2 linked regions of the Pseudoxanthobacter soli DSM 19599 genome follow. Each later gene encodes a partner of the first gene's protein in a complex. Links are inferred from orthologs where the notes say so. Each region holds a gene or a part of one and is shown on either strand. Other genes may lie near its edges.

Evidence for each region.
Region 2: the proteins of mfd (region 1) and uvrA are in contact, whole or in part, in a crystal structure (PDB 4DFC), measured with the Escherichia coli proteins. The link is inferred for Pseudoxanthobacter soli DSM 19599 from one-to-one orthologs.

The regions. Positions count from the first base shown.
Region 1 is NZ_FRXO01000001.1:708,351-712,541, reverse strand. Bases 8-4,132 are described here. They hold mfd (transcription-repair coupling factor), read left to right. Parts: upstream 8-392; coding sequence 393-3,932; downstream 3,933-4,132. Other genes in these bases: BUF17_RS02975 (VOC family protein), read right to left, coding at 3,976-4,132; BUF17_RS02985 (FAD assembly factor SdhE), read left to right, coding at 28-336. Outside these bases: more of BUF17_RS02975, read right to left, coding at 4,133-4,191. UniProt on the Escherichia coli protein: Couples transcription and DNA repair by recognizing RNA polymerase (RNAP) stalled at DNA lesions. Mediates ATP-dependent release of RNAP and its truncated transcript from the DNA, and recruitment of nucleotide excision repair machinery to the damaged site.
Region 2 is NZ_FRXO01000001.1:67,593-71,112, forward strand. What follows is about bases 22-3,475. They hold uvrA (excinuclease ABC subunit UvrA), read right to left. Parts: upstream 3,135-3,475; coding sequence 222-3,134; downstream 22-221. UniProt on the Escherichia coli protein: The UvrABC repair system catalyzes the recognition and processing of DNA lesions. UvrA is an ATPase and a DNA-binding protein. A damage recognition complex composed of 2 UvrA and 2 UvrB subunits scans DNA for abnormalities.

The sequences.
Region 1 (4,191 bases):
TCGGGGCCGCAGCGGAGTTCAGCTTCCATGACCGGCACATCCGTCACCAGCGCCGAAGTCGATGCGCGCCGCCGCAAGGTGCTGTTCCGGGCCTGGCATCGCGGCATGCGGGAGATGGACCTGCTGCTCGGCTCCTATGTCGATGCCCGCATCGTCGGCTGGTCCGACGACCAGCTCGCCGTGTTCGAGGCGCTGATGGACGTGCCCGACCAGACCCTGTTCGGCTGGGTCGTCGGCCGGATGCCGATCGACCCCGAGCACGACACGGCGATCTTCGCCGACTTTCTCGCGTTCCATGCGGGAACCGAGATCGCCAAGGGGCTTTATGACCTCTGATACTTCGCCACTTGTGAGACTTTGCCACCCGTGAGGCTTCGACACCCGTGCGCCCGATGACCCGCCCGAGCTTCGCCGACCTGCTGGCGCACGGTGGCGACGCCACCCTCTCCGCCGTGCCCGACGGCTACGACGCCCTCGTCGTCGCCGATCTCGCGCGCGCGTCGTTCGCGCGGGGCGGCGAGGGGCCTTCGCTGGTCGTCGTCGCGCGCGACGGCGTGCGGCTGTCGGCGATGGCGGAAGCCCTCGCGGTGTTCGCGCCCGAGGCGGAGCTGATCCACCTGCCGGGTTGGGACTGCATGCCCTATGACCGGGTGTCGCCGTCCGCCGTCGTGGCGGCACGCCGCATGGCGGCGCTGGCCTCGCTCGCCCGGCCTCCCGCCAAGGGCGGTCCGTCCCGCCCGCGCATCGTGCTCACCACCGTCAATGCCACGTCCCAGCGCGTGCCGGCGCGCGACGATCTCGCCGCCGCGCTGTTCTCCGCCCATGTCGGCAATCGCGTCGACATCTCCGTGCTGGTACGCTGGCTGGAGGACAACGGCTTCCTGCGCACGGCGACCGTTCGCGACGCCGGCGAATATGCGGTGCGCGGCGGCATCGTCGATCTGTTCGCGCCTGGGGCCGAGGCGCCGGTGCGGCTCGATTTCTTCGGCGACACGCTGGAATCGATCCGCCGTTTCGATCCCGAAAGCCAGCGCACCACCGGCCAGCTCACCCGCGTCGACCTGATGCCGATGAGCGAGGTGGTGCTGACGCCGGATACGATCCGCCGCTTCCGCCAGGCCTATGTCGCGGCGTTCGGCGCACCGGACCGCTCCGACGCGCTCTACCATTCCATCAGCGAGGGTCGGCGCTTTCCCGGCATGGAGCATTGGCTGCCGCTGTTCCACGAGCGGCTCGACACGGTGTTCGCCTATTTCGGCGCGGCACCGCTGGTGCTCGATCCGCTGGTGGACGAGGTGCTCGGCGAGCGGCTGAAGCAGGCGCTCGATCACTACGAGGCGCGCCGCGCCACGCTGTCCGGCCCGAAGCAGGCGGCCGGCGAGGTGCCCTACCGGCCGATCGCGCCCGAAAGCCTCTATCTCGATCAGGATTCCTGGATCGCGGCCATGGCCGGCCACACCCGGCTGCGGCTGTCGCCGTTCTCGGTGCCAGAGACCGCGCTCAGCGGTCCCGTCATCGACATGGGCGCCAGGCACGGCCGCACCTTCGCCGCCGAGCGGGCGGCCGGCGCCAACGTGTTCGACGCGGTGGTGTCCTACATCGTCGACCTGCGGCGGGCGAAGCGGCGCATCGTGCTCGCGTCCTGGAGCGCCGGCTCGCGCGACCGCCTCGGCCAGATCCTCGCCGATCATGGCCTCGGCGCCGTCAAGCCGGTCGAGGCGTGGTCCGAGATCGACGGGCTGCCGCGCGAGGTGGTGGCGCTCGCCGTGCTCGGCGTCGAGACCGGCTTCGAGGCGGGCGACCTCGTCGTCGTCGGCGAGCAGGATATTCTCGGCGACAGGCTGGTGCGCCAGCGGCGCCGCAAGTCGAGCGGCGCCGAGGCGCTGACGGAAGCCTCCAGCCTCTCCCAGGGCGACCTCGTGGTCCACGTCGACCACGGTATCGGCCGCTTCGTCGGCCTCAAGACCGTGGAGGCCGCCGGCCATCCGCATGATTGCCTCGAGATCGTCTATGCCGGCGGCGACAAGCTGTTCCTGCCGGTCGAGAACATCGAGCTTCTCACCCGCTACGGCTCCGAGGACAACGACGCCCAGCTCGACAAGCTCGGCGGCGGCGCCTGGCAGGCCCGCAAGGCGCGGATCCGCCAGCGCATCCGCGAGATCGCCGAGCAGCTCATCAAGACCGCGGCGGCGCGGATGCTGCGGGCAGCGCCGGTGATGGCGCCGGCCGAAGGCGTCTACGACGAATTCGTCGCCCGCTTCCCCTATGACGAGACCGAGGACCAACTCGCCGCCATCGAGGCGGTGGTCGAGGACCTCTCGGCCGGCCGGCCGATGGATCGTCTCGTCTGCGGCGACGTCGGCTTCGGCAAGACCGAGGTGGCGCTGCGCGCGGCCTTCGTCGCCGCCATGTCGGGCCATCAGGTCGCGATCCTCGTGCCGACCACGCTGTTGGCGCGCCAGCACTTCAAGACCGTGGTGAGCCGCTTCCAGGGCATGCCGCTCAAGCTCGCCCAGCTTTCTCGGCTGGTCACCGCCAAGGAGCAGTCCGAGGTCAAGAAGGGGCTTGCGGACGGCAGCATCGACGTCGTCGTCGGCACCCACGCTCTGCTCGCCAAGGGCATCCAGTTCCGCGATCTCGGCCTTCTCATCGTCGACGAGGAGCAGCACTTCGGCGTCAAGCACAAGGAGCGGCTGAAGGAACTCAAGGCCGACGTGCACGTGCTGACGCTGTCGGCGACGCCGATCCCGCGCACGCTGCAACTGGCCCTGACTGGCGTGCGCGAGCTGTCGCTGATCGCGACGCCGCCGGTCGACCGGCTGGCGGTGCGCACCTTCATCTCGCCGTTCGACCCGCTCGTCATCCGCGAGACGCTGCTGCGCGAGCGCTTCCGCGGCGGCCAGACCTTCTATGTCTGCCCGCGCATCTCCGACCTCGCCGAGGCCAAGACGTTCCTCGACGAAACGGTGCCCGAGGTGAAGGTCGCGGTCGCCCACGGCCAGATGCCGCCGGGCGAGCTCGACGACATCATGAACGCGTTCTACGACGGCCAGTACGATGTGCTGCTGTCGACCACCATCGTCGAATCCGGCCTCGACATCCCCTCCGCCAACACGCTGGTCGTGCACCGCGCCGACATGTTCGGTCTGGCGCAGCTCTATCAGCTGCGCGGCCGCGTCGGCCGTTCCAAGACGCGCGCCTACGCGCTGTTCACCGTACCGGCAGGCAAGCCGATGACGGCGACCGCCGAGCGCCGTCTCAAGGTGCTTCAATCGCTCGACACGCTCGGCGCCGGGTTCCAGCTCGCCAGCCACGATCTCGACATCCGCGGCGCCGGCAACCTTCTCGGCGACGAACAGTCCGGCCACATCAAGGAAGTCGGCTTCGAACTCTATCAGTCGATGCTGGAGGAGGCGGTCGCCAACCTCAAGGCCGGAGGCGACGAGGACGAGACCGACGAGCGCTGGTCGCCGCAGATCTCCATCGGCACGCCGGTGCTGATCCCGGAAGACTATGTGCCGGACCTGCAACTGCGCCTCGGGCTCTACCGTCGCCTCGCCGACATCGCCGAGCCGGCCGAGATCGACAGCTTCGGCGCCGAGATGGTGGACCGCTTCGGGCCGCTGCCCGAGGAGGTCGAGCACCTTCTCAGGATCGTCTACATCAAGGGCCTCTGCCGCCGGGCCAATGTCGAGAAGATCGATGCCGGGCCGAAGGGCGTCGTCATTGCGTTCCGCGGTGGCGTGTTCGCCAACCCCGTCGGGCTCGTCCGCTATATCGGCGAGCAGGGCGTGCTGGCGAAGATCCGGCCGGACCATCGCGTCGTGCTCTCGCGCGAATGGGCGAAGCCCGACGACCGGCTCAAGGGCACGGCCGCCGTGCTGGTGAAGCTCGTCCGGCTCGCCGAGGAAGGCACCAAGAAAGCGGCGTGAACCGAAGAAGGCGGCGCCCGCTCGGCCGCCGCCTTCCGCTTGCTCAGCGAGCGATGGGCTTCATCAGGCCGACATAGGCCCCGCCGGCGTCCTGCACGACGGCGATGCGGCCGACATTCGGAATGTCCCAGGGCGCCCGGGCCACGCAGCCGCCGGCTTCCGCGAACAGGGCGGCGCGACGGTCGACATCGTCGACCTCGATATACGAGAACCAGTGCTCCGGCACGCCCTCGAAATACTTGCCTTCCATGGTGAAGAT
Region 2 (3,520 bases), 640 kb from region 1 along the record:
CCGCGGCCCGGCGCCTGCGTCGCCGGGAGTTCGGGGCAAAGCCGGACCTCCGCGCGATTCCTCCCGGATCGCACCGATTTGTGGAACCGCGGCGATAGGTCGGAAACGGCCGGAGGGCCTGAGCGCGGCGGATAAGGCGCGGCTGGGTCGCCCGGGCGCGCGCCGGCCGGCGGATTGTCCCCCGCCGCGACGGTCCAACAAGCCGCTGGTCGCGCGGCGCCTTATTCCGCGGCGTTCGCGCGTCCGGCGGGGCGGCGGGCCAGAAGTTCGGCGAGGAAGGTGCCGGTGTGGCTGCGCTTGCAGGCCACCACCGCTTCCGGCGAGCCCGCGACGACCAGTTCGCCGCCGCCGTCGCCACCCTCCGGCCCGAGATCGAGCACCCAGTCCGCCGTCTTCACGACCTCGAGATTGTGCTCGATCACCACCACCGTGTTGCCCTGCACCACCAGCTCGTGGAGCACCTCGAGCAGCTTGGCGACGTCGTGGAAGTGCAGACCGGTGGTCGGTTCGTCCAGAATATAAAGCGTGCGTCCGGTGGCGCGGCGCGACAGCTCCTTGGCGAGCTTGACGCGCTGGGCTTCGCCGCCCGACAGCGTCGTCGCCTGCTGGCCGACCTTGATATAGCCGAGCCCGACCTGCCGCAGCGTCTCCAGCTTGTCGCGCACCGCCGGCACGGCCGAGAAGAATTCGGCGCCCTCGTCGCAGGTCATGTCCAGCACGTCGGCGATCGACTTGCCCTTGAACGTCACTTCCAGCGTCTCGCGATTGTAGCGGCGGCCCTTGCAGACGTCGCAGGTGACGTAGACGTCGGGAAGGAAGTGCATCTCGATCTTGATGACGCCGTCGCCCTGGCAGGCTTCGCAGCGCCCGCCCTTGACGTTGAACGAGAACCGGCCGGGGCCGTAGCCGCGCGCCTTCGCCTCCGGCAGGCCGGAGAACCACTCGCGGATCGGCGTGAAGGCGCCGGTATAGGTCGCCGGATTCGAGCGCGGCGTGCGGCCGATCGGCGACTGGTCGATGTCGATCACCTTGTCGAGGGCTTCGAGACCCTCGATGCGGTCGTGGGGAGCGGGGTTCTCGCGCGCGCCGTTGAGGCGTCGCGCCGCGGCCTTGAACAACGTCTCGATGATCAGCGTCGACTTGCCGCCGCCGGACACGCCGGTCACGGCCGTGAACAGGCCGAGCGGGATCTCCGCCGTGACGTCCTTGAGGTTGTTGCCCCGGGCGCCGATGACCTTCAGCATCCGGCCTTTCTTCGGCTTGCGGCGTTCCGCCGGCACCGCGACCTCCTCGACACCGCTGAGATAGCGTCCGGTGAGCGAGTTCGGATTGGCGATGATCTCGGCCGGGGTGCCGCGCGCCACGATGCGGCCGCCGTGCACGCCGGCACCGGGCCCGACATCGACGACATAATCGGCGAGCCGGATGGCGTCCTCGTCGTGCTCGACCACGATCACGGTGTTGCCGAGATCGCGCAGCCGCTTGAGGGTATCGAGCAGACGGGCGTTGTCGCGCTGGTGCAGCCCGATGGAGGGCTCGTCCAGCACGTAGAGCACGCCGGTCAGGCCCGACCCGATCTGGGAGGCGAGGCGGATGCGCTGGCTCTCGCCGCCGGACAGCGTGCCCGAGGCGCGCGACAGCGTCAGATAATCGAGGCCGACATCGACCAGGAAGGTCAGGCGCTCGCGGATTTCCTTGAGGATGCGGCCGGCGATCTCGAGCTGCTTCGGCGTCAGCAAGGGCGGCAGGCTCTCGAACCACTCCTGGGCGTGGCGGATCGAAAGCACGCCCGCCTCGCCGATATGGCGGCCGGCGATCTTCACGGACAGCGCTTCCGGCTTCAGCCGGTAGCCGTTGCAGGCCGGGCAGGGATGGTCCGACTGGTAGCGCGACAATTCCTCCCGCACCCAGTCCGAATCGGTCTCGCGCCAGCGCCGCTCGATATTGGTGACGACGCCCTCGAACGTCTTGCGGGTCTGGTAGGAGCGCAGGCCGTCGTCGAACACGAACGTGATCGGTGTCTTGCCGGAGCCGAACAGGATGGTGTCGCGCACCTCCTGCGGCAGCTCGGCCCACGGCGTCGTCATCGACACGCCGAAATGGGCCGCGATCGCCTCAAGCGTCTGGTTGTAATAGGGAGAGGTGTTGCCGGTGCGCGCCCAGGGCAGCACCGCGCCCTGCTTCAGCGAGAGGGCGGCATCCGGCACCACGAGATCGGCCTCGAACGACAGCGTCGTGCCGAGCCCGTCGCAGGTCGGGCAGGCACCGAACGGATTGTTGAACGAGAACAGCCGCGGCTCGATCTCCGGAATGGTGAAGCCGGAGACGGGGCAGGCGAACTTCGACGAGAAGATCACGCGCTTCGGGCTGCCGTCGGCTTCGGTCTCGCCGGCATATTCCGCAACGGCGATGCCGTCGGCGAGGCCGAGCGCGGTTTCCATGCTGTCGGCGAGGCGGCTCGCCATGTCGGCGCGCACCACCACGCGGTCGACCACCACGTCGATGTCGTGCTTCAGCTTCTTGTCGAGCGCCGGCGCGTCCTCGATTTCGTGGAAGGTGCCGTCGATCTTGACGCGCTGGAAGCCCTTCTTCTGCAGGTCCGCCAGTTCCTTGCGGTACTCGCCCTTGCGGCCGCGCACCATCGGGGCAAGCAGGTAGAGCCGCGTGCCTTCCGGCAGCGCCAGGATGCGGTCGACCATCTGCGACACGGTCTGGCTCTCGATCGGCAGGCCGGTCGCGGGGGAATAGGGAATGCCGACACGCGCCCAGAGCAGGCGCATGTAGTCGTAGATCTCGGTGACGGTGCCGACGGTGGAGCGCGGATTGCGAGAGGTGGTCTTCTGCTCGATGGAGATCGCCGGTGACAGGCCGTCGATCTGGTCGACATCCGGCTTCTGCATCATCTCCAGGAACTGGCGGGCATAGGCCGAAAGGCTTTCGACATAGCGCCGCTGGCCCTCGGCATAGATGGTGTCGAAGGCGAGCGACGACTTGCCGGAGCCCGAAAGGCCGGTGAAAACCACCAGCTTGTCGCGGGGAATATCGAGATCGACATTCTTGAGATTGTGCTCGCGCGCGCCGCGAACCGAGATCCGGCGCCCTTCGAAGTCCCCGCCGGTCGGGTGCGTGCCCATTTCCGCTCCCGCGTCCCCGCTCCCTTCGCCGCCCCGCGTCAGGGCGTCGGCGGCCGGCTCGAACAGGGCGTCCGTCGGCGCGGTCGCCGCCTTGCGGGCAGACGACGCGGAGCGCGCCGGGCGCGAGGCTCGGTTCGACGAAGATTCGGGCATCGGTTCGATCCTTCAGGCGCGGAAGCCGGCCTTCCGATTGCGCGGGACCGCGCCGGACCACCCCTCCGACCCGGAGGCTGCTGGTCGGCGGAGGTGCCGCGGCCGGTCGCGGGACACCGTCAACTTAAGTCGTCATGCGAACAAAGCAAGCACATCGCGCGAAATTTCGTGCGTCGCGGCGGCCACGGTCGCCGGCCGCGGCGCATCGGCCGCATCGCGGGAAGGCCGAGCCC